DNA from 2 places in the Comamonas sp. NyZ500 genome. Region 1 is predicted to be linked to the other one. Evidence: riboswitches for the same ligand, from Rfam matches in the RefSeq annotation. Region 1 holds a riboswitch; the other holds the start of a gene.
What was found. A riboswitch is a leader RNA that binds a small molecule or an ion and turns the genes downstream of it on or off. The one in region 1 is predicted to bind glycine.
Positions count from the first base shown of each region.

Region 2: another riboswitch for glycine. It lies ahead of JAO85_RS22510 (trimeric intracellular cation channel family protein); the one in region 1 lies ahead of gcvT (glycine cleavage system aminomethyltransferase GcvT).

Region 1 covers NZ_JAEIJE010000001.1:571,601-586,921, forward strand. Annotated here, with positions in the region: gene JAO85_RS02540 (high-affinity branched-chain amino acid ABC transporter permease LivM) at 1-641, opposite strand, end outside; gene livH (high-affinity branched-chain amino acid ABC transporter permease LivH) at 641-1,564, opposite strand; gene JAO85_RS02550 (branched-chain amino acid ABC transporter substrate-binding protein) at 1,661-2,782, opposite strand; gene JAO85_RS02555 (RluA family pseudouridine synthase) at 3,134-3,796, opposite strand; gene JAO85_RS02560 (PAS domain-containing sensor histidine kinase) at 3,817-5,997, opposite strand; gene gcvP (aminomethyl-transferring glycine dehydrogenase) at 6,240-9,143, opposite strand; gene JAO85_RS02570 (MolR family transcriptional regulator) at 9,234-9,782, opposite strand; gene gcvH (glycine cleavage system protein GcvH) at 9,830-10,204, opposite strand; gene gcvT (glycine cleavage system aminomethyltransferase GcvT) at 10,327-11,463, opposite strand; glycine riboswitch at 11,528-11,653, opposite strand; glycine riboswitch at 11,673-11,783, opposite strand; gene JAO85_RS02585 (energy transducer TonB) at 11,872-12,462, opposite strand; gene JAO85_RS02590 (MBL fold metallo-hydrolase) at 12,476-13,558, opposite strand; gene JAO85_RS02595 (hypothetical protein) at 13,709-14,038, shown strand; gene JAO85_RS02600 (DHA2 family efflux MFS transporter permease subunit) at 14,108-15,321, opposite strand, start outside.
Region 2 covers NZ_JAEIJE010000023.1:12,007-27,327, forward strand. Annotated here, with positions in the region: gene mnmC (FAD-dependent 5-carboxymethylaminomethyl-2-thiouridine(34) oxidoreductase MnmC) at 1-1,754, opposite strand, end outside; gene JAO85_RS22510 (trimeric intracellular cation channel family protein) at 1,916-2,581, opposite strand; glycine riboswitch at 2,634-2,753, opposite strand; glycine riboswitch at 2,767-2,859, opposite strand; gene JAO85_RS25830 (hypothetical protein) at 3,620-3,742, shown strand; gene JAO85_RS22520 (hypothetical protein) at 4,004-4,708, shown strand; gene JAO85_RS22525 (hypothetical protein) at 4,844-5,002, shown strand; gene JAO85_RS22530 (hypothetical protein) at 5,072-5,266, opposite strand; gene JAO85_RS22535 (GntR family transcriptional regulator) at 5,578-6,330, opposite strand; gene JAO85_RS22540 (sigma-54-dependent Fis family transcriptional regulator) at 6,335-8,038, opposite strand; gene JAO85_RS22545 (phenol hydroxylase subunit) at 8,344-8,535, shown strand; gene JAO85_RS22550 (aromatic/alkene monooxygenase hydroxylase subunit beta) at 8,577-9,569, shown strand; gene JAO85_RS22555 (MmoB/DmpM family protein) at 9,581-9,874, shown strand; gene JAO85_RS22560 (aromatic/alkene/methane monooxygenase hydroxylase/oxygenase subunit alpha) at 9,922-11,532, shown strand; gene JAO85_RS22565 (phenol hydroxylase subunit P4) at 11,529-11,885, shown strand; gene JAO85_RS22570 (NADH:ubiquinone reductase (Na(+)-transporting) subunit F) at 11,945-13,018, shown strand; gene JAO85_RS22575 (2Fe-2S iron-sulfur cluster binding domain-containing protein) at 13,026-13,391, shown strand; gene JAO85_RS22580 (catechol 2,3-dioxygenase) at 13,402-14,346, shown strand; gene JAO85_RS22585 (transporter) at 14,548-15,321, shown strand, end outside.

The DNA.
Region 1 (15,321 bases):
GGACCGCCCGTGAAGCTGGTCAGATTGGTCAGCAGCAGGCGGATGATCTCACCGAAACCCAGCGTCACGATGGCCAGATAGTCACCGCGCAGGCGCAGCACGGGAAAGCCCAGCACGAAGCCGAACAGAGCCGAGGCTGCGCCAGCCAGCGGCAGCGCTTCCCAGAACGTCCAGCCAGCCCAGTGGAACAGCAGCGCATAGGTGTAGGCACCCACGGCATAGAAGCCCACAAAGCCCAGGTCCAGCAGGCCGGCAAAGCCGACCACCACATTCAGACCCAGGCCCAGCATGACGTAAATCATGGCCAGAGTCGCGATGTCGACGGCATTGCGGCCCGCGAAGAATGGCCAGGAGGCGGCCATCATCAGCACCACAAAGATGACGACGTTGCGCGTGCCCGACTTCATCTGCGGGACAGCCGGCAGATTGACCTTGGGCAGCTTGCCAGCGAGCAGGGGCTTGAGCATCTGCACGACGAAGATGGCAAGGCAGGCCCAGCCGGTCATGCTCCAGTCGGGGGTGATGATGGTGCGCACGCCGGCGCGCTCCAGGTGCAGGCTGAAGATGGGCGTGACGACGATGGCCGTCATCACGGTGGCGATCAGCGCATCGCGCAAAGCGGCGGAAAAGCTGTACTTCATCAGACTTTCTCCACTTCAGGTTTGCCCAGCAGGCCCGAGGGGCGGAACATCAATATGGTCACCAGCAGGCCGAAAGCCACGATGTCCTTGTATTCCGACGAGATGTAGGCGGCTGCAAAGGTCTCGGCTACGCCCAGAATCACACCGCCCAGCATGGCGCCGGGGATGGAGCCTATGCCGCCCAGCACGGCGGCCGTGAAGGCCTTGATGCCGGCGAGGAAGCCGATGAAGGGGTTGAGCTTGCCCACAGCCAGCGCAATCAGCACGCCGCCCACGGCGGCCAGCACGGCGCCCAGCACAAAGGTGAAGGAGATGACCTTGTTGGTATCTATGCCCAGCAGATTGGCCATATGCATATCCTGAGCGCAGGCGCGCGAGGCACGGCCCATGCGCGAATGCTTGATGTACATGGTCAGTGCAATCATCAGCACCACGGTCACCGCGATGATGAGCACGCGGGTATAGGGGATGAAGACCTCGAAATTGCCCATGTGGAAATTGATGGCTCCCGGCAGCAGCGAAGGCACGGCCATATCGCGCGCGCCCTGGCCCAGAGCCACCCAGTTCTGCAGGAATATGGACATGCCGATGGCCGAGATCAGCGCGACCAGACGCGGGCTCTGGCGCACGGGCTTGTAGGCCACCTGTTCGACAACCAGGCCATAGACGCCGGTTACGAATACGGCCACCACCAGCATCAGGCCGATGATGGCCCATATGGGCAGACCGCTTTGCGTGCCAATCGCCGAAAGCGTCACGAGGCCTATATAGGCCCCGATCATGTAGATGTCACCGTGTGCGAAATTGATCATGCCGATGATGCCGTAGACCATGGTGTAGCCAATGGCGATCAGGGCGTAAATGGCTCCGAGTGAGAGCCCGTTGAATAGCTGTTGTATCAGCTGGGGGAGAAAGTCTGACATGTAACGCCACCCTTGAAACAGGAAAAGGCCCGAGGGCCAGATAACAAACATCCGGAGGCATGGCCCCTGCCATTGCCTCCGGAGAGAGTGGTGGAATTACTTGGCGAGCGATTTGCTGCCGTCCTTGTGCCACTGGAAGACCTGGAAATCGAAGGAGTTCAGGTCACCCTGCTTGTTCCAGGACACAGGGCCCAGCACGGTGTCCACGCCCGTGGTCTTGTGCATCCAGTCGGCCACCTTGGCGGGGCTGTCGCCAGCGGCCTTGATGGCGGCCAGCAGAGACTGGGTGGCGGCAAACGAGGTCAGCTGGAAGGCGCCCGAAGCATTGCGCTTCTTGTCCTGGAAGGCCTTGACCACGGCGGCGTTCTTGGGATTGGCGGCAAAGTCGGCGGGCAGGGTTACCAGCATGCCTTCGACGGCAGGGCCGGCAATGGCGTTGACTTCGGGGTTGCCCACGCCTTCAGGACCCATCATCTTGACTTTCAGACCTTGCTCGGCAGCCTGACGCAGCAGCAGACCCATTTCGGGGTGGTAGCCGCCGTAATAGACAAAGTCCACGCCTGCGCCCTTGAGCTTGGTGATGACGGCGGAGTAGTCGCTGTCGCCTGCGTTGATGCCCTCAAACAGTGCCACGTCGATCTTGGCCTTCTTCAGGTCGTCACGCACGGAAGAGGCAATGCCCTGGCCGTAGGACTGCTTGTCGTGCAGCACGGCAACCTTTTTGGGCTTGAGCTTCTCGGCAATGAACTTGGCGGCTGCCGGGCCCTGCTGGTCGTCACGGCCAATGGTGCGGAAGATGAAGTGGTAGTTCTTGCCGTCGGTCAGAGCGGGCGAGGTGGCAGAAGGAGTGACGACCACCACGCCTTCGTTGTTGTAGATGGGCGCTGCGGCAATCGAGGCACCCGAGCAGACGGGGCCGACCACATAGCCGATCTTGCTGTTGACCACGCGGTTGGCAGCGACGGGGCCTTGCTTGGGTTCGCAGGCATCGTCCACGGGTACCAGCTCGATCTTCTTGCCATTGACGCCGCCAGCGGCATTGGCCATTTCAACGGCGGTGGTGGCACCTTCCTTGACCATGTCGCCGTACTGGGTCAGCGCACCAGTGGTGGGAATGACCAGGGCGATCTTGATTTGGGCATGCGCGGTGGAGACCAGGGCGGCACCAGCCAGGCCCAGGGCGGCAACAACGGTTTGCATGCGGAACGGAATGCTCATGAGGACTTCCTTAATCTCGAGAGATGTTCGAAAAGCGCGATTGCTGCCATAGCAGTTCGCGCAAAGAAGCTCAGGTTAATCGAGTGGTCAACGAAGGCAACAGGGTATGCAGGGGCTGGTGCAGGCTTTCGGTTTTTGCTATGTCGTGCATAGCAGCTAGTACGCAAGGGCTATGGCGCAGCCTGCATTTGTGATGTATATGCGCAGTCCATGCCTGAACTGTGCGGCAAGTGTCTGCATCAGCGGTCTTTTTGCGCAGATTCCTGTCCTGCCTCAGCACTGTACTGAAGGGTTTTCTGTTGCGGCGTGGCAACTTTGAGAGCTTGACGGTTGCTGCCGATTTGAGGGGGATTAAAAAAGTGGATCACTTTTTAGCTGCAGCAGTCCGCCGGTGACCGGGTGCACCAGCTCCAGTGCTGCCGCATGCAGCAACAGGCGTGGGCTGGCGCAGGCCACGGCTTCGCTGGCATATAGCGCATCGCCCAGCATGGGGTGGCCTATGGCCGCCATATGCAGGCGCAATTGATGGGTGCGGCCCGTCAGCGGGCTCAGCAAAACCCGGGTGCGGGGTATTCCTGGTTGGACGGTGTGCTCGATCACCTGCCACAGCGTCTGGCTGCTTTTGCCGGTTTCGTGGTCGATGACTCGCAGAGGGCGGCGTTCCCAGTCGGCCGCGATCGGCAGATCGATCAGCTGCCAGCCCTTGGCATCTGCGGTTTCCGGACCCGCCTGCAGATCACCGGCCACCACGGCGATATAGCGTTTGTCGACCTGGCGTTCGGCAAAGGCCTGGCTGAGCTGCCGCTGTACGCCCGGATTGCGCGCCATGATGACCAGGCCCGAGGTGGCCTGATCGAGGCGGTGCACCACCAGCGCATCGCCGAAATGCTGCAGGGCGCGCTGGCTCAGGCAATCTTGCTTGTCCGGGCCGCGACCGGGCACGCACAGCAGGCCCGAGGGCTTGTCGAGCACCAGCAGGTGCTCGTCTTCATACACACAGTTCAACGCACTCATTCAAACAGCTATCGATTGTTTCAGGGGTTGAGCAGTTCATGCACCGTGGCGCAGAATTCCTGCACATCGTTGGGCTTGTGGATCAAGGCTCTGGCTCCGGCTGCAATCGCAGCCTGCTCGATTTCGGCCGTCACATAGCCGGAGGCCAGTGCAACCGGCAGTTGAGGGTTGATCTGCAGAGCCTGTCTGAGCAGGTCCAGTCCGCTGAAACCGGGCATGTTGTAGTCGGTGACTATGAGGTCAAAGCGCTGTGGCTCCTCAAGCAGGGCGGCCATGGCCTCATGGGGATCGGTAAAGCCCGAGACTTCATAGCCGCGACGGCGCAGCAGGCGCTGAAACAGAAAGACCAGAGCCTGATCGTCGTCCACATACATGACATGGCTGGCGCGCGTGGCCAGGACAGGTTCGGGCAGCGGGGCTTCGGGCTTGTCCATGCGCATGGGCGGCAGCGTAGAGTGGCTGGAAGTCGGGTCGCTGAGAGGAAAGTACAGCGTGAAGCAGCTGCCCTGGCCCAGTTCGCTGTGCACATCGACAGCGCCGCCATGGGTGCGCATCACGCCATGTACGACCGAGAGGCCCAGGCCTGTTCCCTGGCCGACCGGTTTGGTGGTGAAAAAAGGCTCGAAGATGCGTCGCTGAGTCGCGACGTCCATGCCTGGGCCAGAGTCCTGCACCATAAAGACCAGGTATTCGGCCACGGCCAGACCCAGGCGTTCGCATTGGTAGCTGTCGGGAGCAATGCGCATGGCACGCATCTGGATGATGCCGCGCTGACTGCCAATGGCCTGCATGGCGTTGTTGCAGAGATTGAACAGCGCCTGTTCCACCTGAGTGGGGTCGGCCAGCAGCGGCGGCAGATCGTTGGACTCCTGCACCTGCAGCTCTATGGAGGGAGGCAGAGTCACGCGCAGCAGGCGAGCCGTGTCGGACATGACTTCCTGCACCTGAACCGGACGGCGTTCGGGCAGGTCATTGCGGCTGAAGGTCAGAATCTGGCGCACCAGATCGCGGGCGCGGCGACCGGCTTTTTCGATCTCGCGTAGGCTTTCCATGGCAGCCGGGTTGCCGCAGCTATCGGCCTTGGCCAGCTCCACATTACCCAGGATTGCGCCCACGATGTTGTTGAAGTCGTGGGCAATCCCGCCGGCCATGGTGCCTACGGCCTGCATCTTGTGGGATTCGCGCAGCTGGGTTTCCAGCGCATTGCGCTGGGCTTCGGCGCGATTGCGGCTGGTCAGGTCGCGCGCAAAGATGGTGGTGGTGTCGCCGCTGCTGTGGTGTTCGAAGGAGACGCTGATTTCCATGGGAATCTCACGCCCCGACAGAGTCAGCCCCGTCATCTCGCCCAGCACGGCCTGTGTGGTCAGCGAGGAAAAAGCCAGTGCCCGAGCGGCATCGGGTAAAAAGCGCTCCAGCGGGCTGCCCAGGGCATCCTGAGGCGAGCACAGAAACAGGGCTGCCGCCGTGGGGTTGAAGACAGTGATGCGCTGATGCTGATCGACGCAGATGATGGCGTCCAGCGCGGAGTTGATGACCGACTCCAGCCGTCTCTCGCTGGCATAAAGCTGCTGGTTGCGCTCTTGCAGCGCCTTGCGCTCGGCAAGCAGCGGGCCCTGGTTGACAACGGCACACAAATACTGCCAGGTGGCCGGACCGTTTTGCTGGGGCACGACCACGCCGGCCACATGCAGGTCGCCGCAGAGCTCGAATTCTTCGGTGATCTGGAACAGGACCTCGTGCACCTCGGCGCGTCCCATCGCCTTGGCCTGCTCGAAGGCCGTGGTCACGCGCTCTGCGTCGTTGACATGCACAAAGGGCTTGAAGTTGATCAGCAGCCGGTCTTTTTCGGTGGGCTGAAATGCGCGGTGAGCCATGGCATTGGCCTGGACCACCATATCGTATTCATCAACCACCAGCAGCGGCAGCGGAATGCTTGCAAACAGCGTTTCAAACCGTTCCGATGCGCTCTCGGCTACGGCCTGGCTGTAATTGAGTACCTCGTTTTGCAGCTCCAGCTCGTGCTGGTAGTTGCGCAACTCCGCCACCAGGGCCTGCAGCGGGTCTTCATCCTCCGGCACCAATGGCTGGGTGTTGGCGCTCAGGCCCAGCGGCGCAGCACCGGGGGCCAGCAGGGCATGCAGAGGCAGGCCGCCATCAATGACAGGCAGCAAGGGAGGGGGAGTGGGTTCAGAGGAGCTCATGAGACAGGCAGAAGACCTCGGCAGTGTAAGCCGGTCCCTGCACCTGCCCTTGAAAAAGGCGGGCAGTCAACCGGTATTCAGGCAACTCGATGCTCGGTTTGGCGGCAGCAACGCCGATTGCATTGATGTCGTGAATGCATTCACTGCCGGCGAACAGTAACGGGCGGGCTGGTGTTCGACATTGATTGAGCATAAAAAAGCCAGTGCGGCGGAGCGCACTGGCTTGGGGGAGACCCTGGCTATCAGTCTTCGTAAGCGTCCATGGGCACGCAGCTGCAAAACAGATTGCGGTCACCATAGACGTTGTCCACGCGGCCCACGGGGCTCCAATACTTGGCGCGGCGCAGGGCAGGCACGGGATAGGCGGCGGTTTCGCGGCTGTAGCCATGTTGCCAGTCTGCGGCCAGCAAGGCCTCTGCCGTATGGGGCGCGTTCTTGAGCGGGTTGTCATCCCTGGACAGTCTGCCGGCCTCCACTTCGGCAATCTCGGCACGGATGGCGATCATGGCTTCGATGAAGCGGTCCAGCTCAGACAGGCTTTCACTCTCGGTCGGCTCCACCATCAGCGTGTTGGGCACGGGAAAGGACAGCGTCGGTGCGTGGAAGCCGTAGTCGATCAGGCGCTTGGCCACGTCCTCGGCCATCACGCCGCAGCTGTCCTTGAAGTGGCGCAGATCCACGATGCACTCATGGGCCACGTGACCATACTCGCCCGCATACAGCGTGGGGAAGTGCTCCTTGAGCCGCGCGCTGATGTAGTTGGCGTTGAGGATGGCGGTCTCGGTCGCCAGCTTCAGGCCCGGCTCGCCCATCATGCGGATATACATCCAGCTGATAGGCAGCACGGCTGCATTGCCTAGAGGGGCTGCGCTGACAGCTCCCACCCGGCGGGCGTCGCCTGCGGTGGCATGCCCCGGCAGAAAGGGCACCAGATCCTCGACCACGCACACGGGGCCGACGCCGGGGCCGCCGCCGCCGTGAGGAATGCAGAAGGTCTTGTGCAAGTTCAGGTGGCTGACATCGCCGCCGAACTCGCCGGGTGCGGCAAGACCTACCAGGGCGTTCATATTGGCGCCGTCCACATAGACGCGGCCGCCATGGCTGTGCACCAGCTGGCACAGCTCCTTGACCTCGGTCTCGAACACGCCGTGCGTGCTGGGGTAGGTGATCATGATGCAGGCCAGATTGGCGCTGTGCTTCTCGCAGGCCAGCTTCAGATCCGCCATGTCCACGTTGCCGTTGTCATCACACTTGGTGACCACGACCTGCAGGCCCACCATTTGCGCGCTGGCCGGGTTGGTGCCGTGGGCGCTGCTGGGAATCAGGCAGATATTGCGGTGTGCCTCGCCGCGTGATTCATGGAAGGCCTTGATGGCCAGCAGACCTGCGTATTCGCCCTGGCTGCCTGCATTGGGCTGCAGGCTGATGCCCGCGTAGCCCGTGGCCTGGCACAGCCAGTCGCGCAGTTGCCGGTCCAGCTCGGCATAGCCTTGCAGCTGGTTGGCGGGCGCAAACGGGTGGATGTCGGCGAACTCTGGCCAGGTGATGGGAATCATCTCGCTGGTGGCATTGAGCTTCATGGTGCAACTGCCCAGCGGGATCATGCTGCGGTCCAGCGCCAGGTCCTTGTCGCTGAGGCTGCGTATATAGCGCAGCATGGCGGTTTCGGAGTGGTGGGTGTTGAAGACCGGGTGGGTCAGATAGGCCGTGCTGCGCTGCAGGGATTCGGGGATCAGCGAGGTCGGGCCTTCGTCCATGGCTTCGATGGTGGGCAGGGCCTGGCCCTCCTGGGCAAAGATGCTCCAGAGCAGCTCGACATCGGCCCGGGTCGTGGTTTCGTCCAGGCTGATGCAGAGATATTCATCCCAGGCTTTGCGCAGGTTGACGCCTCGGGAGACGGCGCGAGCCGCCAGGGCGTCGGTGGCCTCCCGGGTGTGCAGGCTCACGGTGTCGAAGGCTGTGTCGTGGTGATGGGCGCTGAAGCCCAACTGGGCCAGGCCACGGCTCAGAATCGCTGTGAAGCGTGCCACACGCTGGGCAATGCGCCTCAACCCCTGGGGGCCGTGGTAGACGGCATACATGCTGGCAATCACTGCCGGCAGGACCTGGGCCGTACAGATATTGGATGTCGCTTTCTCGCGGCGGATATGTTGTTCGCGCGTCTGCAGCGCGAGGCGGTAGGCGGGCTTGCCATGCGCATCGACGCTGACACCCACCAGACGGCCGGGCAGGCTGCGCTTGTATTCGTCGCGGCAGGCCATGAAGGCTGCGTGCGGGCCGCCTGCGCCCATGGGCATGCCGAAGCGCTGGCTGTTGCCCACGACAATATCGGCATCCCATTCGCCGGGCGGTGTCAGCAGGGTCAGAGCCAGCAGGTCGGTGGCCACGATGGCGGCGGCCTGCTTGGCGTGAATGGCTTGCACATCGGCCTTCCAGTCCACGATCCAGCCGCTGGACGCGGGGTACTGGATGACGGCAGCAAACAGATCTCCTGCCAGCGCGGCCTCCCACTCTTGCTGGCTGTTGGCGATCACCACTTCGATGCCGATCGGCCGGGCACGGGTCTCGATGACTTCAATCGTCTGTGGGTGCAGATCGCCGGCGAGCACGATGCGATGGCTTCTGGATTTGACAGAGCGCCTGGCCAGCGTCATGGCCTCGGCGGCGGCCGTGGCTTCGTCCAGCATCGAGGCATTGGCGATAGGCATACCGGTCAGGTCGGTCACCATGGTCTGGAAGTTGACCAGCGCCTCCATGCGGCCTTGTGAGATTTCTGCCTGGTAGGGGGTATAGGCCGTATACCAGGCTGGATTCTCGAAGATGTTGCGCAGGATGACGCCCGGCGTGTGCGTGCCGTAGTAGCCCTGGCCGATAAAGCTCTTCAGCACCTGATTCTTGCTGGCGATGGCCTTGAGTTCGGCCAGCGCCGCGGCTTCGGTAATCGGCGCCGGAAGATCCATGGGCCTGGCGCGTGCGATGGAGTCGGGCATCACATCGCGAATCAAGGCGTCCAGCGAGGGCTTGCCGATGGCGGCCAGCATTTGTTGCTGCTCATCGGCATCCGGGCCTATATGACGGGGGATGAATTCGTGACTGTTTTCCAGCGCTTGCAGGGAAGCGACGGGGGCGGGAGGCGACATCAGCATGGGAGGGACCTATTCTCAAATACTGTGACTGACGGTTTGCATGCCAGGCATGCGTGAATGCCGTATGCCTGAAGGCATGCGGCCGGTGCTTCAAGCAGCGCTGGCTTGTTCCAGCGCGGTGTTCATCAGAGCCAGGCGTTCGCTTTCCTGGTCGGCATATTCCCAATCGGGATATTTGCTGCGTGCCACGGTGTTCAGCCATTGCTGGCAGGCCAGGGCAAGCAGGGCTTGCTGTTGCAGATCGGCATCGATGCTGCCTGTGATCTTGAGCTGACCAAAGGCGGTGGCCACGTGGGCGCGACAGACCGAGCGCAGATAGATCTGGTTCATGTCATCGCTGGCCAGCCACTGGGCCTTGGCCGCATCGTCATGAGTCAGCATGCCCTCGGGCACGGGCAGATCCCAGTCGCTCAGTTGCTGCTGCAAAAAGCGCAGGGCCTTGGCGTTGCCGCCTGTTTGCTCCTGGTACCACTCTTGAAGAGCGGCCAGTGTGTCGCTGCCATCATCGCTGCCGAAGGGGCTGAAGTCGTCACCGCCGTCGTAATAGAAGTCCTGGGCTGCGATGCGCGCAAAGGTCGGGTGGCTGGTCTCGCGGGCGAGACCGACGTCCGGATCGTCGAAATACAGAATGGTGCTCATGGCTGCATGCAAAAACGGCCTTCGCAATGCGAGGGCCGTTGATACGCTTAGTTGTCCTTGGCGAAGTCGTTGTAGGCAGTCTCTTCCATCAGGCCTTCGAGCTCGCCCACATTGCTCATCTTGACCTTGAAGAACCAGCCAGCGGCCAGGGGGGCGCTGTTGGCGAGCGACGGGTCGTCGCGCAGGGCTTCGTTGACTTCGACGATCTCGCCGGTCACGGGCATGTAGACATCGGCAGCGGCCTTGACGGACTCGACCACGCCAGCCACATCGCCGGCCTTGAAGGTGGAGCCCACGGCAGGCAGGTCCACAAACACCACATCGCCCAGTGCATCCTGTGCGTGTACGGTGATGCCGACGATGGCGGCATTGGTGTCAGCGGCGTTGATCCATTCGTGTTCTTTGGAATACTTGATGCTCATGGAAGGCTCCAGATGGGGGATTCAGGGGAATCGGGTGTTGTTTGAGAAAGGTCCAGCTCGCACTTTAGCGGTGTTCTGGCCGCTGTTTGGCAAACTGGCCCGTCTCATGCGCGGCGGCAGACCTAGCCGCGGTAGTAGCGGGTGGGAACGAAGGGCGTGGCGACCACTTTCATGGGCACGGGCTTGCCGCGCACCATGGCGAAGATTTCCGTATCGATGGCGGCATAGTCGGGCTCGACATAGGCCAGCGCCACAGGCTGGTTGAGCGTGGGGCTGAGCAGGCCGCTGGTGATGTGGCCGATATGCTGTCCATCCATGTTTTCCAGCACGGCGGGCTCGCGCACGGGAATGCGTTCCAGCGCGATCAGGCCCACGCGCTTGCGGCGCAGCGACTGAGGGTTCTGCAATTGCTCCAGCACGATGGCCGCACCGGGAAAACCGCCCTCGCGCTCGCCGCCGGTGCGGCGAACCTTCTGCATGGCCCAGTTCAGCGCGGCTTCGACCGGCGTGGTGCTGGTGTCGATGTCGTTGCCGTACAGGCAAAGTCCGGCTTCTAGGCGCAGCGAGTTGCGCGCGCCCAGACCGATGGGGGCCACCTCGGGCTGTGCCAGCAGCGCTTCGGCAAAGGCTTCGGCAGCTTCGCCGGGCAGGGAGATTTCAAAGCCGTCCTCGCCCGTATAGCCGCTGCGCGTGATGTAGAGCGCATGGCCTTGCCAGTCGAAGTGGTTGCCGGTCATGAAGACCAGTTGTGTCACACCGGGAATCAGGCGCGAGAGGGCTGTGGCAGCTTGCGGACCTTGCAGGGCCAGCAGGGCGCGATCGGGCAATGGGACGACCTCGCAGCGGCTGGCGATGCGGCTCTGGATATGAGCGATATCGGCCTCTTTGCAGGCGCCGTTGACGATGAGGAACAGATCTTCGCCGCGGTTGACGAACATCAGGTCGTCGAGAATTCCGCCTTGTTCATCGAGCAGCAGGCCGTAGCGCTGCTTGTGCAGGCCCAGGTCCATGACATCGACGGGCATCAGCGATTCGAGCGCGGCGGCGGCATCGGGGCCGCGCAACAGCAACTGGCCCATGTGCGAGACATCGAACAGGCCGGCAGCCTTGCGCGTGTGCAGATGCTCGGCCATCAGGCCTTGAGGGTATTGCACGGGCATGGCGTAGCCGGCAAACGGCACCATGCGGGCACCCAGTTTCTGGTGCAGTGCAAACAGCGGTGTGGAACGCAGATCGGAAGAGGTGTCAGCAGCAGTCACAGGCAAGCGCTCCGGTGGTCAAACCAAAATGAGTGGCCATGCATGGCTGGGCCATGCGTGGCGGGCTTGCCCTGCTGTCCGCTTTACCTGAGAGATTCACTGCACGCATTGCATCGGGCAGTTTGCTCCTTCGGTGGATGCCGGCGCACATACGAAATGACGGCCTGCATCTCTCTCCAGCAAGGGACGCTGCAGGTTTGCACACCTTGCAGCGCTTGTCAGTCCTTTTGCCTGAGCGTTTTGACACCGGGTTGGGGGTCTGCGCCTTCGGCGGTGCGAGGCAGCTTCAAGCTGCAGGCACTCTCTCCTGACCTTGGCGATTCTAGCGGTGGGCAAGGGGCTTGCACCACCGAATCGGATGGATTCTGGGGTTTTCGAGCACAGATCGCTGGAATTGAGCTTGCGGTCTCACTGCGGTTCTGTGTTCATGGCGGGCGTTCGAGGAACATCGATCTCCTGGCGCGGAAACACCAGTTGGTAGGGCTGCTCGAAGCAGGACGTCACGGGCTGGCCCTGGCGCATGCCGGGCTTGAACTTCCAGCGTTCGAGCGAGCGCATGATGGACTTCACGATGCGGGGATCGGTATCGGCGGGCTGGTAGGCCACACGGCCGAGTTCGCCCTGGACCGTGACTTCCAGGCGGAAGACCACCGTGGTCTCCAGCCCGTTCGGAAACCAGTGGGCGCTGATGAAAGGCGTGGTATGGCGGCGTGGCTGCGGTTGCCGATCGAGCTGGGCGGGGGGTGTGCAGTCTGCCTTGATCCAGGCAGGCCATTCCATGCTCTGTGGCCGCCTGTGCTGCGTGTCCAGTGGCGGAGCCGGCGTCGGCTCCGGCTGCCCGGAAACTGTGCTCGAGATGCCGGCAGTCGGCGGTTGCTTGGGCTGGCTGCCATCGAAGAGGTGGGAGCAGGCTCCGAGCAGCAAGGCGGTCAGAGACGCGGCGCAGGCGGCGGCAAGGTGTGAGGTGCGCGAAATGTCCATGAGGACATTGTCGGCCATGCGGGTTGCACCTTCAGGGTTGCGCGGGGCGCAGATCCAGTCCCTTGCTGTCGGCCTCGGCGCAGGCGCGCCACCAGGGCGATCCGGCATGGGGGGTATCCAGGTCCAGGCGCTCGCCCATCATGGGTGTGGCGATCTCTATGCCGTGCTGCCTGCCCAGATTCAGGATCTGCTCAAAGGGGTCCCACCAGGCATGCATGGCGAGGTTGAAAGTGCCGTTGTGTATGGGCAGCAGCCATTGGCCGCCGAGATCCCGGTGTGCCTGCACGGTCTGCGCCGGATGCATATGGACATAGGGCCAGTGGGCGTCGTAGGCGCCGGTCTCCATCAACGTGACATCGAAGGGGCCGAAGTGCCTGCCGATTTCGGCAAAACCGTCGAAGTAGCCGCCATCGCCGCTGAAGAAGACGCGCAGCGGCCTGTCGGCCTGGCGATCTTCTATGGTCCAGGACGCCCAGAGCGTGCGGTTGCCGTCGCGCAGGCTGCGTCCCGAGAAATGCTGGGCCGGCGTGGCCGTGAAGCGCAGGCCGTCGACCTCGCTGCCCTGCCACCAGTCGTGCTGCACGATCTTGTCGGCCGGCACGCCCCAGGCCACCAGTCTGTCTCCCACTCCCAAGGGGCAGAGAAAAACTCCCACCTTGGGCGCGAGCACGCGAATGGTGGCGCGGTCCAGATGGTCGTAGTGGTCATGCGAGAGCAGCACGCCGCGCAAGGCAGGCAACTCGTCCAGGGCAATCGGCGGGGCATGAAAGCGCTTGGGGCCGGCAAACGATAGCGGCGAGGCGCGCTCGGAAAACACGGGGTCCGTCAACCACCAGCCGCCGCGCAGCTTCATCAGCAAGGTCGAATGGCCCAGGCGATACAGGCTGCGTTCGGGCGCGAGGTTCAGCTCGGTCGTGCTCAGCGGCAAAATGGGCAGCGCCTTGCCCGGCTGGGAATCGGTCGGCTTGTTGAAGAAGAACTTCCATAGCGTCCCGGCATCTGGCTTGGGGCTGTTGACCGGACGCGGATGCGTGTTGCGAAAACGCCCGCCCGAATACTGAGGCGAGTCCTCGTAGTCGGTGATGGAGGTGGAGAGACTTGGTTTGCGAAACAAGATCAGGCGCCTTATTGAGACATTGGCCGCAGTTTGGGACGGTTTGCAGCGCTGCAAGAGCCGGCTTGCAAGAGGCCGTAACACAGGCACGGCCATTCAGCTGCTTTCTCGGGGCGGATGCGACACTCGCTGTCTGAGGAGCAAATGCACATGAATCCCATGGTTCACAATTTGGAGAGCATGCTGGCGGCCGGCAAGGATGGTGCGCTGCTGCGCTATACCCTGGGCAAGGCCTATGCCGACGACGAGCAGATGGCCGTGGCGCGCGAGCATCTGCGTAAGGCCACGGCACTGGATGCCGAATACTCCGTCGCCTGGAAGCAATTGGGCAAGGTGGAGCTGGCGCTGGGCGATGCACAGGCCGCGCGCGCCGCCTGGCAGCAAGGGCTGAGCTGCGCCCAGACCAAGGGCGATGCCCAGGTCGTCAAGGAGCTGCAGGTGTTTTTGCGACGCCTGGACAAGCAAGCTGATGGTACTTAGGGGCTATCAAAAAAATAGCTGAAAACGCTTGTGATTCAAGAATTTTCAGCCAATTTTGTCTGAAGTTAATCAGTGTGCGCCAGCGGCCGCGTCGGAGGCTCCTGCGGCAGAGGCCGGGCGCTTGGTGAACCAGATCAGCACGATCAGGCTCAGGAACAGAAAGGACGATGCCAGAAAGATGTCGTCGGCAGCCCGCGTGAAGGCCTGCTGATCGATCAGCCGGTTGATCTGGACATAGGCCTGCTCGGCACTCATGCCCGCTGCCTGCAGATTTTTGACCGTGCTGGCAAACGTGCCCTGGCCTTGCACCAGCAACTCGGTCAGATGGGCATGGTGCATGGAAGCCCGGCTTTCCCAGAGCGTGGTGGCAATCGAGGTGCCCATGGCGCCGGCCGTGATCCGCACGAAGTTGGACAGGCCTGCGGCGGCCGGAATGCGGTCCGGCGTCAGTCCGCTCAGCGTGATGGTGGTCAGCGGAATGAAGAAGAAGGCCATGGCGCCGCCCTGGATCAGCGTGGGAATCAGGATATGGGCGAAGTCGGTCTCCACGGTGAACTTCGAGCGCATCCACAGCACCATGGCAAACACGATGAAGGCAATCGTGGCCATCTTGCGCGGATCCCAGACACCGACCTTGCGGCCCACCATGGGCGTGAGCAGGATGGCAAGCAGTCCCACCGGCGCCAGAGCCAGGCCGGCCGAGGTGGAGGTGTAGCCCATCCATTGCTGCAGCCACAGCGGCAGCAGCACCACATTGCCGAAGAACAGGCCGTAGGCGATGGACAGCGCGATCGAGCCGGCCGCGAAGTTGCGCCTCTTGAACAGGCGCAGATCGACGACGGGATGGGCGTCGGTCAGCTCCCAGACCACGAACACGGCAAAGGCCACGACGGCGATCACCGCAAAGGCGATGATTTCATTGGAGGCAAACCAGTCCAGCTCCTTGCCCTTGTCCAGCATCAGCTGCAGTGCCGCCACCCAGAGCACAAGCAGGGACAGGCCCACGGTGTCGATAGGCAGCTTGCGCGTGGGCGTTTCGCGGTTGCGGTAGATGCTCCAGGTCATGAGGGCCGAGAGCAGGCCCACGGGCACATTGATGTAGAAGATCCAGGGCCAGGAAATATTGTCCGTGATCCAGCCGCCCAGCAGCGGCCCCACCACGGGAGCGACCAGCGTGGTCACGCCCCATAGCGATAGCGCCACACCGGCCTTGGCGGGCGGATAGCTGGACAGCAGCAGGGTCTGCGACAGCGGAATCATGGGGCCGGCCACGGCGCCTTGCA
Region 2 (15,321 bases), on a different contig from region 1:
CCGGCGGGGCCTGCCAGCGGCAGACGGTCATAGGCCGCGCAACGCAGGCGCGCCCAGGTGGCGGGCCGCTGGTTCGCATCGAAGAAGGAGCCCAGCGCCTGCCTGCAGCCGGGCAGCAAAGCGCCCAGCTTTTCGCCATTGCTGGCATGGGCGGCCTGCTGGTCGGCAGCCGTGGGCGGCAGCTCGGTCACATCGCGCTCGAAGGTCGATCCCATGATCCACTGGTGCGCGCCGGCCCGGTCGGCCGAAGGGAAGTCCGGCACCAGATTGCCATGACCGTTGACAGGGAAGGGCGGCATGGCCGCAAGCGTCCCTGCATCATGCTCGGCCACGCTGACCTGGCCGCGTATGGCTTGCAGCTCCCATTCTCCTGCTGCCAGGCCGCTGGCCTGCAACAAGGGCTTGGTGTCCGGGCCCAGGGCCAGCACCAGCATGGGGGCTTCGGCCAGGGTCTGGCTCTGCGCATCCAGCACCTGCCAGATGTTGCGCACTTCATCGCGCATCAGCCGTGAAGCTCGGGCATGGCCCTGCCAATGAATCCCGGGGGCTTGCAGCAGCGCGCGCACCAGTTGTGCGGGGCGTACCCAGCCAGCCTGCTCATGCCAGACAGCGTGGCTGTCTGCAGGCAGCTTTGCCGCAGCCAGCTGAGCCAGCTGCGCAGGCGCACTCCAGTGCAGGCCCCAGGGGCTGGTCTCGCTGCCGGGTTGCAGCCATGACCTGGGCAGATGGGAGGGCTCGTTCAGGTCATGCTCCAGCACGCCGCCATGGGCCCAGTCCTGGGCTGGATGCAACTTTTGCGCTTGGCTCAGTTGCTGCAGATTTTGTAGCGTTGTGCGTACGCCGCTTCTGGACAGGCGCGATAGAACACTGTCATCGGGCGAAATATGCGGGCAAAACAAGCCGGCTGGCAGGCCTGATGCTCCTGCCGCAGGCTCGGCCGCAGCATCCAGCACCGTCACTTCCCAGCCGCGTCTTGCCAGGCTGGCGGCAGCGGCGGCACCAGCCAGGCCTGCACCCAGCACCAGGCAGCGGCCGGCCTGGCCCATGGGTGCAGGCAGGCCGTCAGGGCGATGGCGTGGCTCCCAGGCCGGGTTGTAGGCTGCATGCAGGTTATGGCGCTTGGGCGGCACGCCAGCGCGCTTCTTGACTTCAAAACCCTGAGCCTTGAGCGCCAGGCGCACATGGCCGGCCACGCACCAGGTGGCAAGCTGCGTGCCCCGGCGGCAATGGCGGGCAATGTTCTTCATGGCATCTTCATCCCACATCTCGGGGTTGAGCTGGGGAGAGAAGCCATCCAGATATACGCTGTCCGCCGTCATCTGCTGTTTGCGCAGCATGGTCCTGGCATCGCCTATATAGAGCGTCAGCAGCACCTGGCCGTCATCAAAGGAAAGGCGATGCACGCCGGGCAGCAGTCCCCACCATTGCTCGGCCAGTTGTTCGCCAAGCGCGCGCAGTACCTCATCGGCCGGCAAAAACGCGAGCAGATCCTCGCGCGAGACAGGGTAGGCCTCCACCGAGACAAAATGCAGAATGCGCGGGCGTCTGGGATCGGCCTTCCATGCCGCCCAGGTGACCAGGAAATTCAGGCCGAAGCCAAAGCCGGTTTCCAGAATGCGCCACTGCGCTGCATCGGCCCAGGCAACTGGCAGATCGCAGCCACCGAGAAAAACCTGGCGGGCCTGGTCGAGGCCGCCGAACTCGCTGTGATAGCGATCGCCGAATCTGGAACTATAGGGGGTGCCATCCGGCATCCATGTGATCGGTTCAGACATGGAAAGTGAAACTACATGGGTAATGCATGGCGCAGTCTAGTTCAGAGCAGCCAAGCAAGGGCCGCCCCGCAGCGATGGCTGCGTCCCCCTCCTGCTTAGCAAGAGAGGGGGAGGCGCGCAGCGCCACAGGGGAGTCTCGATCACTCCCAGCGCTGCTGGTACGAAAAAACCGGCAGACGCCATTTGAAACGAATGGCGGCCAGACGGAAGGCCAGGCCGCCGGCAAAACACACGATGGTGCTGATATTGGGGCTGACATCCAGATAGCGCAGGCCCAGGAACATCAGGCATACCGACAGCGACACGCTGGCATACAGCTCGCGGCGGAACACCACGGGGACCTGGTTGCAGAGCACATCGCGCAAGATGCCGCCGCTGATGCCGGTAATCATGCCGGCCATGATGATGACGATGGTGGGGTAGCCCAACTCCAGCGCGGTATTGCAGCCGATCAGCGAAAAGGCGATCAGGCCCATGGCGTCCAGCAGCAGAAACACCTGCTTGAGCCTGTGCATATGGCGTGCAATCACGGTGGTCAGCAGACCGAAGCTGATGACCAGATACACATATTCAGGGTGCTGGGTCCAGCCGATGGGGTAGTGGCCCAGCACCATGTCGCGGATGGTGCCGCCTCCCAGGGCTGTGACAAAGGCGATGACGACGACGCCGAAGATATCCATATTGCGCCTGCCTGCGGCGAGTGCGCCGGACATGGCTTCGGCGGTAATGGCCACCAGATAGATGACCAGCATGACGGTGAAGTTGGAGGCCTGGAACGAGTCCAGCAAAGAGACGGAAGGAAGCATGAAGGCACTTGAAAATAGACCAGCCACTCACATCGGCGGGAGTGTCCGGCTTGCCTCTCCCGCTGTCCTTTTACCTGAGAGTTGCGCATGAGCACCTTCGCGGTGGACATGCTTGCCCCTTCGGTGAGCCCTGCAGACTTGTGGTTGCGGGCTGCTCTCCAGTTGGCGATATCCGGGTCCTGTCAGACCCACCTGCGGTACTTATTGCCTGAGCGATTATGGGAGTTTGCGCCTTCGGCGGGAACCCTTGAAAGGCTCCGCTCTCCCGCGGGATGGGCGCGATTTTAGCCAGTTTCAGCGACTCTATTCGGGTTAATACCTGTATTGGTGTGGTTCTGCGGCTGCCGGCTGGGGGAGCGGAAGGCCGGTCTGAACCCGCCATGGCTCGCACAAGCCCGCGTCTTCGTCTGTGAAGCCGCCCGCCGTGAAAAACTCATACGCACGACATCAAAGGCCAAAAAGCGCAAAGCTCGTCAGAACGAAGACCATTGCGCTTCGTTTGGCCAGCACTGTGCTGACCGGCGCATCCCCACGGCCATTTTTAAGAATCTTCTTATGCCGTTCGATCGAGTCCGTTCCTATCCTTATCCACTTCAGATCAAACGGTCACGGCGAACCCCGGCGTTCGTGCAGGGCCGCAGCGTGTCTCCACACGCTTGCAAAAGGAGATGGGATGGGAGATTGGCTTCGACAGGCGCGTTGGGCCTTGTTCGGCCTGCTGGCGCTGATGGTGCCGGCGTCCGCACAAACGAAAAACAGTGCCGAACAGGAGAACGCCGCGCAGGAGCTGCTGCGCCAGCAAGAGCGTGAGCGGATACTGCGCGAGAAGCAGGAGACAGCGACCGATGTGCGGTTGCAGCCGGCGCAGGCTCCGCCGCCGGACCGGCTTCCACCGGAAGAAACGCCATGCTTCCCGATTGAACGCATCTGGCTTGATGGCGAAGACGCCTACAGATTCTTCTGGTCCCTGAAAGCGGAGCGGCCGACCCCGGCAATGACCCCGCCACGGGGCGCTGCCTCGGCACCGGCGGCATCAACATGGTCATGGCGCGCGTGCAGAACGCAGTCGTCGTTCGCGGCTTCGTCACCACGCGCATCCTCGCCGCGCCGCAGGACCTCACCTTAGCCGGCAATTTGTGCAACAACGCCCCCCAGTGGTAATCTGGGCTGGAACGTGCATTGGCTCATTCGAGGCGTCCTGAGAGTGCAGGTTTTCGTTCCGCCCCTTCCGATTCAGCGATCCGAATTCGGAGAAGGCATCGCATGAATCGTTCCGCGACCGTGCTGAACCCAAATGGTGTGTATGCCGAGCGGTACTTGCCTGCAGATGCCAGAGCAAAAAAGCGCGGCAGAAAAGCGTAGATTGAATTTCGGAGTCCACTCGGTCTGTCCGAGCGGAATGAATGTCCGGCAGCGGAGAAAATGAAAAATACGTCCAACGTTGTCAGGGTTTGCAGAGTATTCGATTTTGACGAAAGTCCTGCTGAAATCTACGCAAAGCTATGCCAGAGTTTGTCTTTGCTTCCTGCACCTTGGGGGCTGGCGAATGTGGATGTCATCACATTTGAAGACCGGCCCGATTGGCCTATCCATGAAGTGAGCTATCGACTTCACGAGGAGGTCAGTGGCCTTGAAATTGGACTTTTAAGCCGGAGGTATCGGCGAAATTCAGAGGCGCTTCCATGCCTTGAAGACTACATGACTGTCGAATTCAATTCCGCGAAAAATGGAGCCGACCTGAAGTATGTTTTCGATCAGGTGATCCCCCTCTACATACGCAGCTTTGGTGCGTTCTTCGCTGCGGTGGAGGACATGGATGTGCTGGCTGAAGAGGAAGACGAATTCTGGAGATCAAGTGATGAAGAGCGTATGCAAGTCCGGGCTCAATCCGGTCCACGTAGACAAGAGTGCCTTCACATCAGGCAAGTGAACTACTGGGCCAGAGAACAGTGCAGCAACTACTTCGGACTTACGCCAGAGCAGGTGGTGGGCATACTCAGCGACCACGTCGCCCGTGCGGATGTACTTGAGGAGGGCGCCTATATTGTTGTCTCGTACGACCCACTGACCTCGGAGCAGGCGCAAGCAATTACCTCTGCATTGATGCCTTTGCTGAAGACACGGTGAAGTACTTGAACGGGGTAGTGTCTTCGCTGCGTGCAGTGAGCCTGGGCGATTTTTTAGCCAGCCGACCTTGTCGGTAGCCCAAAGTACAACCTAACCGTCAATCCACGACACAGCAGCTCTAGAGAGCATTCCGTCATGGCTTACGACTTGCACTTGGTTAGAACTAGCAATTGGTTGGATGCCACCGATGCCCCAGTCACCAAGGAAGATGTTGATGCATTGCTCTTATCTGACGCCGAACTTGCCTGGTCAATGGACTACATCGACATGAAGCTTGAGGGTGAAGCAAAGTGATTCCATCTTATCGAATGGAAGGGCGAGCCCTTTTTTGGGTGGTACAAGGACCAAATCAGGTTCAACAGCTCAGATCAAGATGCGCTCATTAAGCTGATTGGTATGGCCGACGCGCTTAATGGCGCACCATGCATAAAAGCGCTCGGGAGATAGGGATTTAGCAAGTACCAGGTGGCCCCACTGATCCACCGCTTGCACTTGGTAGAACCGCCTGGAAAGATCGACGCCCACTCGCACGATGGGCCCATCGGTCAGCTCAGTCATGGCATTCTCCAGTTGAATCCGATGGGACTTTCGAGCATCCATGCTGATCATTGGGCATCAGCGCAGAACTAGGAAAGTCCTTTCGTATTCGTTCTGAGACGGTCGCGTCCCGGCCAAAAGCGGAAGTCGGCTTGATTCATGCAAGCCTCTGACGAATGCTGGCCTACGGAGTTATTCGTGGTCAGTGGCCTGAATGGCAACGGCAATCGAGTGATGGACTGCTCTTAGACAGGTAGACATACCCTGTCTATCCTCTGGCACTTTCCTATCCAGCACAGACGGATATCAAAATGATAAAACTGTGCTGCAGTTCATACCTCCCCTTCCGGCCGGATGCCAGGCAACACCAGTTTGCCTTCCCGCATGGCCTGCAGCAGCAGATGGGGGGTGGTGCAAATATGGGCTTCCAGGGCCAGGGCCGCGCGGGCCTCGTGGCCAGCCATGGCGAGCTCGAAGATCTCCTGGTGCTCGGCATGCACATCGCGGGTGAGCGCGGGCTGCTCCATGGCGTAGCAGCGGTAGCGCTCGCTATGGCGCGCCAGCAGGCGTAGCACCTTCAATGTCCAAGGGGATGCATAGCCGGAGAGCAGGGTCTCGTGAAAGCGCAGGTTCAAGGCCTCCCACTGGCGGCGGTTGTCGCTGGACAGCGGTTGCTCGGCTGCCGAGAGCTCGTCATAGCTGGCCTGCAACTGGGACCGCCAGGCCGCGTCGCCATGGCGTATGGATTCACGCAGTGCATGGGTTTCGATATGTACCCGCAGGCGGGTGATGTCCTGCAGGTCGTCCATGGCGATGGTGGAGACGCGAAAGCCGCGCTGGCCTTCGGTTGTGACCAGGGCATCACTGACCAGGCGCGTCAACGCCTCCCGCAAGGTGCCTGCACCGACCTCGTAAGCCTGGCGCAGATGCTCTATGCGCAGCTTGCTGCCAGGCAGCAGGCGGCCTTCGACAATGTCGGTGCGCAGCCGGGCATAGGTTTGCTCGGTCAGGGTGCGCGATGCCTCGCCGCCGCTGGATTCAACCTCGGGCAGGGCCAGGCATTGCATAAAGGATTTCTTGGCCAAGCGTTTACTCCTCGGTACCTGTTGTGCGTTCGCGGATGCGTGAGAGCCGGTAGCTGAGTTGGGGGCGGGTCATGCCCAGGGCGCGGGCCGCTGCGGCCAGATTGCCGCTGGCGCGGCGCACGGCTTCTTGCAGCAGCCCGTCTTCCAGGGCGTCCAGCGAAAGCCCCTGGTGCTGCATGCTGTCGTAGACACTGGCCGTATGCAGATCGCCATCTGTGCCGCAGGCCTGGGCCAGATGGCCTTGGTCGTCTATGGTACTTTGGCCGTTATCGCTCCATTGGGGGAACAGGCAAGCCACATCGATGGGTTCGCCGGTCGGCGTGAGGATGAGGCCGCGTTCCACCAGGTTCTCCAGCTCGCGCACATTGCCGGGCCAGCTGTGGCCGCGCAGCGCGGTCAGCGCCCGGTCACTGAAGCCCGGGGCCGGCTTGCCGTGCAAGGCCGAGTATTTCTGCAGCAAATGCATGGCTAGCAGCTCGATATCGTCCACGCGCTCGCGCAGCGCAGGGATGCGTATGGGGTAGACGTTGAGGCGGTAGAGCAGGTCGCGCCGAAAGCGCCCCTGTTCCACGGCTTTCTCCAGGTCCACATTGGTGGCGGCGATCACGCGTACATCGACCTGGGTGCTGCGGTGGCCGCCCAGGCGTTCCACCTCGCCGCTTTGCAGCACGCGCAGCAGCTTGGCCTGGGCGGCCAGGGGTAGCTCGCCCAGCTCGTCCAGCATCAGTGTGCCGCCATGGGCGCGTTCAAAGCGCCCTATGCGCGTGGCTGTGGCGCCGGTGAAGGCGCCTTTTTCGGCGCCGAACAGCTCGCTCTCTATCAGGTCGGCGGGCAGGGCCGCGCAGTTCACTGCCACAAAGGGTTTGTCGGCACGCGGGCTCATGGCATGAAGGGCGCGCGCAAAGCGTTCCTTGCCCACGCCGGTCTCGCCCGTGAGCAACACCGTAACCTGGGTGGGAGCTGCCTTGGACAGCAACTCCAGCGCGGCCTGAAAGGCACGTGAATGGCCCAGCAACGGGCCCTGGCTGTCGCAAGGGGCCAGGCCGGTGCGCAAGGCCTCGACCTGAGACTGCAGCTCATCCAGGCGTACCAGCATGGAGTCGGGGTCGTAGTCGCGTGCGATCTGTTCGCCATCGGGCCACTCATGTTGAAACCGGCCCTCTATCAGGCAGTGTGCGTGGCCACAGGTGGAGCACTGCATTTCCTTGAAAAACACCGGGCGACGGAAGAACGCGCTGGAGTAACCCGAGGCATAACCCAGCAGCATCCAGCACGAGGGCTGGTCCTGGGGGCCCCATTCGCGCAAATGGATTTCCGCTTCCCAGCTGTGTTCCCAGCGCACCACGCATTGAAAGTGGCCCGCCTGCTCATCGGCCTCAAAGATTTCCGGCGTGGCGCGCACCGCACCCTCCAGCCGGTGCAGCTGGGGACCTACGGCAAACATCTCGAACAGGCTGGCTGTGGGCCTTATCTGGCGTGCCAGCAACGCATCGCGCTCACCTGCGGCATAGCCGGCACGCAGCAGCAGGCGCCGCGTGTGATCGGGGCCCATGGTGTTCATCATTTCGCGGCGCAGGGCGTGAAGAGAGGCCAGATGCAGCAGCAACATGCGCTGGCCCGAGAGCCAGATCAGTCCGTCTTCGGTGGAGAAGCGGACCTGGCTGCGCAAATCGGCATCGGAGGGTAAGGCGGGAGGAGTGTGGGGCATGAGAAAACTATCGATAAAACATCGAATTCTGGCTACGGGATTGACCCGCATCCCCGGCCTTGAACTGCTGGCGTAATTGATGAATTGCGCACCTTTGCTTGGGGTGCTTGATCATTTGGTCATGCTGCAGCGCAGTAGGAACTGAAGCACTGTGGATGCCGTCCTAGGGTTTGCCCTGGAATCACTGCTCCCCAGCTTGCTCAAACACGCATAAATTTAGGGAGTAACCCTTGATTTATCGATATTTCCATGAACTGGCACGGGCTGTGCAATTGCAAAAGCCACAGACCCGCCAGGAGCCCCTCATGGAAACAAGCACTCTCGATCTTCCCGCCTGCGATCTCACGCGCCGCTCGGTGCGCGTGCTGCAAAAGCGTGCCAACGGTTTTGTGGACTTTGAGTTCTCCGTGGGCTGGCCCGAACTCACGGTGGAGCTGGCCATGACAGAGGCCGACTTCGAGGCCTTCTGCCAGGTCCAGAAAGCCAGGCTGCTCTGACCATCACTCACGCATCCCACGACAACACAGGAGACAAGCCCATGAACATCGAGCTTTCGGCGCGCGAGATACAGCCGCTGCGCCATACCTTTGCCCGCGTGGCAGCTTACACGGGAGACAAGCCCGCGTCGCGCTATCTGGAGGCCACGCTGGGCGTGCAGCCCACACATCATTTCCATTACCGGCCGCTGTGGGAGCCTGAGTTCGAGCTGTTCGACACCGGCCGCACGGCGATCCGCATGGCCGACTGGAACGCGCTGCGCGATCCACGTCAGTACTACTACGCCACCTGGACCATGACCCGTGCCAAGCAGCAGGAGGCCGTGGAAGCCAACTACCAGTTTGTGGAGTCGCGCAACCTGGCCGGCAAGATGTCCGATGCCCTGCGCGCCAAGGCCTGCGATGTATTGATGCCGCTGCGTCATGTGGCCTGGGGCGGCAATATGAACAACAGCCAGATCTGCTCACGTGGCTACGGTACGCCCTTCACGGCTCCGGCCATGATGCATGCCATGGACCATCTGGGCGTGGCCCAGTACCTCACGCGCCTGGGCCTGGTCATGGACGAGCCCGGCGTGCTCGAAGCCGGCAAGAACGACTGGATGCAGCACCCGGCCTGGCAGCCGCTGCGCCATCTGGTGGAAGACCTGCTTGTGGTGCAGGACCCCATGGAGCTGTTCGTGGCCCAGAACATGGTGCTCGACGGACTGCTCTATCCCCTGATCTACAACCACTTCGTGGACGAGCATGTCACGGTGCAGGGCGGCACGGCCGTGGCCATGCTCACGGCCTTCATGCCCGAGTGGCACACCGAGACCGCACGCTGGATCGATGCCGTGGTCAAGGTAGCTGCAACCGAATCCGCAGACAACCGCAGCCAGCTGTCGCACTGGTATCTGAGCTATGCCGACCATGCCTGCGTGGCACTGGCCGCCGTGGCCGAACTGGCCCTGGGTGCGCGTGGCGCAGCCGTGCTCAGCGAAGTCCGCCAAAGCCTGGATGCCCGTGCCCGCAAGGCCGGTCTGGACATCTGAGGAGCAGCGCCATGAGCACATCTGCCAGCACCCCCGTCTCCAAGGTGTTCATCGCCTTTCAGGACAACGAGGAATCGCGTCCCGTGGTGGATGCCATCCTCGCCGACAACACCCACGCCCAGGCCGTCTACTCGCCCGGTCTCGTGAAAATCGACGCCCCCGGCCGCCTGGTCATACGTCGCGCCAGCATTGAAGAGCAGACCGGTCGCCCCTACGAGCTGCAGCAGATCCAGATCAATCTGGTCACGCTGTCCGGCCATGTGGATGAGGACGACGACGAGTTCTCCCTGAGCTGGAACCAGTAAGAACCGCTCCCCGAACACCACCAGACAACGCCATCCAAGGAGACACCATGGACGCACCCGTAATCAAGAAAAAGCTGGGCCTCAAGGACCGCTACACCGCCATGACACGTGGCCTGGGCTGGGAGACCAGCTACCAGCCCATGGACAAGGTCTTCCCCTATGACAAGTTCGAGGGTATCAAGATCCACGACTGGGATAAGTGGGAAGACCCCTTCCGCCTGACCATGGACGCCTACTGGAAGTACCAAGGCGAAAAAGAGAAAAAGCTCTACGCCGTGATCGAGGCCTTTGCCCAGAACAACGGCCAGTTGGGCGTGACCGATGCGCGCTATCTCAACGCGCTCAAGCTGTTTATTCAGGGCGTGGTGCCGCTGGAGTATTACGCCCACCGCGGTTTTGCCCATGCGGGCCGGCATTTCACCGGTGCGGGGGCACGCGTGGCGGCGCAGATGCAGTCCATCGACGAGCTGCGTCACTTCCAGACCGAGACCCATGCGCTGTCCAACTACAACAAGTACTTCAACGGCATGCACAGCTCCAGCCACTGGTTCGACCGGGTCTGGTTTCTGTCGGTGCCCAAGTCCTTTTTTGAAGATGCGCTGAGCGCAGGTCCGTTCGAGTTCCTCACGGCAGTGAGCTTCTCCTTCGAATATGTGCTGACCAATCTGCTGTTCGTGCCCTTCATGTCGGGCGCGGCGCATAACGGCGATCTGTCCACCGTGACCTTTGGCTTCTCGGCGCAAAGCGATGAGTCGCGCCATATGACGCTGGGCATCGAATGCATCAAGTTCATGCTGGAGCAGGACCCGGGCAACGTGCCCATCGTGCAGCGCTGGATCGACAAATGGTTCTGGCGCGGCTACCGCGTGCTGACCCTGGTGGCCATGATGCAGGATTACATGCTGCCCAAGCGCGTGATGAGCTGGAAGGAAGCCTGGGAGATGTATGCCGAGGAAAACGGCGGCGCTCTGTTCCGCGACCTGGCGCGCTACGGCATCCGCGAGCCCGCAGGCTGGAAGCTGGCCTGCGAAGGCAAGGACCACATCAGCCACCAGGCCTGGAACATCTTCTACAACTACACGGCAGCCGCACCTTTTCACACCTGGGTGCCCGGCGAGCAGGAGATGCAGTGGCTGTCTGAAAAATACCCGGACAGCTTTGACAAGCACTACCGTCCTCGCCTGGAGCACTACCGTGCCGAGCAGCAGGCCGGCAAGCGCTTTTACAGCAAGACCCTGCCCATGCTGTGCACCACCTGCCAGATCCCTATGGGCTTCACCGAGCCCGGTGACCCCACCAGGATCTGCTACCGCGAATCCGACTACGAGGGCAGCAAATACCACTTCTGCAGCGACGGCTGCAAGCATGTCTTCGACGACGAGCCCGAGAAGTTTGTCCAGTCCTGGCTGCCGGTGCACCAGATCTACCAGGGCAACTGCTTCAAGCCCGATGTGGACCCCACGGCCGAAGGCTTTGACCCGCTGGCTGCCGTGCTGGACTGGTATGGCATGAATGTGGGCCGCGACAACATGGACTTTGAGGGATCGGAGGACCAGCGCAATTTCGCGGCCTGGCGCGGCGATCCGCCACCGGCAACCTCGGCCAACCACGCAGCCAGTAACGCTTCCGCGAACCCCAGCCAGGAGGCCCAGCCATGAGCGTCACCGCACTCAAGCCCTATCGCTTTCCCGCCAAGGATGTGCGCGAGAACTTTCCCGCGCCTCTGCTCTATATCGGCTGGGAAGACCACCTGATGTTCTGCTCGCCCGTGGCCCTGCCGCTGCCGCCCGACATGCCTTTCGGTGCGCTGGCCCAGGCCGTGCTGCCCGATGTCTACGGCGCCCACCCCGACTTTGCACGCATCGACTGGAGTGAGGTGCAGTGGTTCAAGTCGGGCCAACCCTGGTCGCCCGATGCTTCCAAGTCGCTGGCCGATAACGGCCTGACACACAAGGACGTGATCCGTTTTCGCACCCCGGGCCTGATCGGCATCCAAGGCTCTTACAGCTAACCACCCTGGCGGTTGCAGCGCTGGCCTGGCCGGCGCTGCAGGAATGAGAGCGAGACGATATGAGCTACCAACTGACCTTAGAACCCCTGGGCGCCTCGATTGAAGTGGAGGAAGGCCAGACCCTGCTGGACGCCGCTCTGCGCCAGGGTATTTACATTCCCCACGCCTGCGGCCACGGCCTGTGCGGCACCTGCAAGGTCCAGGTTTGCGACGGCGAGGTGGACCACGGCGCGGCCAATCCTTTCGCGCTGATGGACATGGAACGCGAGGACGGCATGACGCTGGCCTGCTGCGCCACGCTGCAGTCCGATGCCACCATCGAGGCCGATTTCGAGGACGAGCCCGATGCGCAAATCATCCCCGTGCGCGACTTTGCGGCCACAGTGGTGCGCATCGTCGATCTGACGCCCACCATCAAGGCTTTGCACCTGCGCCTGGAGCAGTCCATGCGCTACCAGGCGGGCCAGTATGTGCAGCTGCGCATACCCGGTCTGAGCGAGGTGCAGGGCGGCTCGCGCGCTTTTTCCATCGCTAACGCGCCTGGCGCCGATGGCTGCGCCCAGGAGATCGAGCTCAATGTGCGCCTGGTGCCGGGCGGCGCGGGCACGGGCTGGCTGCACGAGCATTTGAGCGAAGGTGACAGCCTGCAGCTGGCCGGGCCTTATGGGCGCTTTTTTGTGCGCCATTCGGCACGCCAGCCCATGGTCTTCATGGCAGGGGGCTCGGGGCTTTCCAGTCCACGCGCCATGATTTTGGAGCTGCTGGCCAATGGTTGCGAGCAGCCCATCACCCTGGTCTACGGCCAGCGCTCGCGCGAGGAGTTGTACTACGACGACGAGTTTCGCGCCCTGGCCGCGCAGCACCCGCATTTCACCTACATCCCCGCGATATCGGGCGAGGACTGCGGGGATTGGCAAGGCGCACGTGGCTTTGTGCACGAGGCTGCGCAAGCCCATTTTCAAGGCGGCTTTGCGGGTTGCAAAGCCTATCTGTGCGGGCCACCACCCATGGTCGAGGCCTGTATTTCCACCCTGATGCAGGGCCGGCTGTTTGAGCGTGACATCTACACCGAGAAATTCCTCTCGGCCGCCGATGCGCAAGGCACGCGCAGCCCCTTGTTCAAGCGTGTCTGAGGCAGCCATGACAGCCATGCAAAACGTGCAAGTCAGCGTTGAGCAAACCGGCGATACCTATGCCTGCGGCACCCACGAAAGCCTGCTGAGCGGCATGTTGCGCCTGGGGCGCAAAGGCATTCCAGTGGGCTGCGTCAACGGCGGCTGCGGCGTCTGCAAGGTGCAGGTGCTCGAAGGTGCGGTACGCCATCTGGGCCCCGTGAGCTGTGCCCATGTGAGCGATCTCGAGCGTGATCAGGGCTACACCCTGGCCTGCCGTGTCGCCCCGATGGAAGCCGTGCGCATTGCGGTGGCACAGCGCCTGCATAAACCATTTTTTCTGCGGGCGGCTTCCCCTGCGCCCACAACCCACGACACACCAACAAGCAACTAAGGAGACAAACATGGGTGTAATGCGAATCGGCCACGCCAACTTGCGCGTGATGGACATGGATGCAGCGCTCAAGCACTACGAAAACGTGCTGGGCATGAAGGTCACGCTGCGCGATGCGGCGGGCAATGTCTACCTCAAATGCTGGGACGAGTGGGACAAGTATTCCCTCATCCTCACGCAAAGTGATCGCGCCGGGCTCAACCATGTGGCCTACAAGGTGCAAAACGATGCCGACCTCGACAGCCTGCAGGCACGTATCGAGGCCTGGGGTGTGAAGACCACCATGCTGCCCGAAGGCAGCCAGCCCACGGTGGGTCGCATGCTGCAGTTCAATCTGCCCAGCGGCCATGAGATGCGCCTGTACGCCAAGAAGGAGTGCGTGGGCACAGACGTGGGCTCTCTGAACCCCGACCCTTGGCCCGATGGCCTCAAGGGCGCAGGCGCGCATTGGATAGACCACTGTCTGCTGATGTGCGAGATGAATCCCGAGGCCGGTATCAACACCGTGGAGGACAACACCCGCTTCATGGCAGAGTGCATGGACTTCTTCCTGACCGAGCAGATTCTGGTCGGCCCCGAAGGCAAGATGCAGGCCGCGACCTGGATGGCGCGCTCCACCACGCCGCACGACATCGCCTTTGTGGGCGGCCCCACCTCGGGCCTGCACCACATCGCCTTCTTCCTGGACTCCTGGCACGACGTGCTCAAGGCCGCCGACGTCATGGCCAAGAACAAGGTGCGCATCGATGTGGCTCCCACGCGCCACGGCATCACGCGCGGCGAGACGATTTACTTCTTCGACCCCAGCGGCAACCGCAACGAGACCTTTGCCGGCCTGGGCTATCTGGCCCAGCCCGATCGCCCCGTGACCACCTGGAGCGAGGACCGTCTGGGCAGCGGCATTTTCTATCACACGGGTGAGCTCGTGGCGTCGTTTACGGATGTGTACACCTGAAAGGGAACACCCCCTGAGGCGCTTCGCGCCTTCCCCCCGCTCTTCGCATCGCAAGCGATGCGGGCAGGGGGACGCTGCCAGCGCTGCAGGGCGGCCCTTGCGCGGCAACCCTGATTGGGCCGCGCCAGTTTTTGGCGCAGGGCCCCTGCACAGCCCCATGGACCCCCGAGACATTTGTGAACCCACAAGAAAGAGATAGAGATGAACCACAAGATTGCATCTGCTGCCCTGGCCCTGTTGGGCGCGCTGGCAGCCACGGCCTTGCAGGCCGAAGGCCATTACGTCCCCGGTGTGGAGGGCATGCAAGGCCCCAGCGTGCCGCCGCCCGGCATGTACTACCTCGGCTATATGGTGAACTACAACATCAACGATTTCCGCGCGCCGGGTAGCAGCGACAACCTGCCCGGCCACAACCGTGGAACCGTGACGGCCCTGGCCAACCGCTTTGTCTGGATCACCAACTACAAGCTGCTGGGCGCGGACTACGGCATGGAAGCCATCGTGCCGGTGATGCGCACCTCGCTCACGGTGAATGCGGCCGGCATTTCCGACAGCCGCTCGGGTGTGGGCGACGTCTATCTGGGCCCGCTGGTGCTGGGTTGGCATGGACCGCAGTGGGACGCCGTGGCCGGTGCCGGGATCTGGCTGGACTCGGCCAGCAGCCGCGACCCGGCCTCGCCGGGCAAGGGCTACAAAAGCACCATGCTCACCGGTGGCCTGACCTATTACTTCGACGCTGCCAAGACCATTTCGGCCTCGGGTCTTATGCGTTTTGAGCGTAACGGCAAGAACGATATGGGCTTTCGCAACGGCAACCAGGTGACGCTGGAATGGGGTCTGGGCAAGCATTTTGGTGCCGTGCAAGCCGGCCTGGTGGGTTACAGCCAGTGGCAGATCAGCGATGACAAAGGCCCGGGTGCCACGAGCCAGCATTCCTCGCGCCATGCACTGGGCGCCGAGCTGGTTTACCCGGTG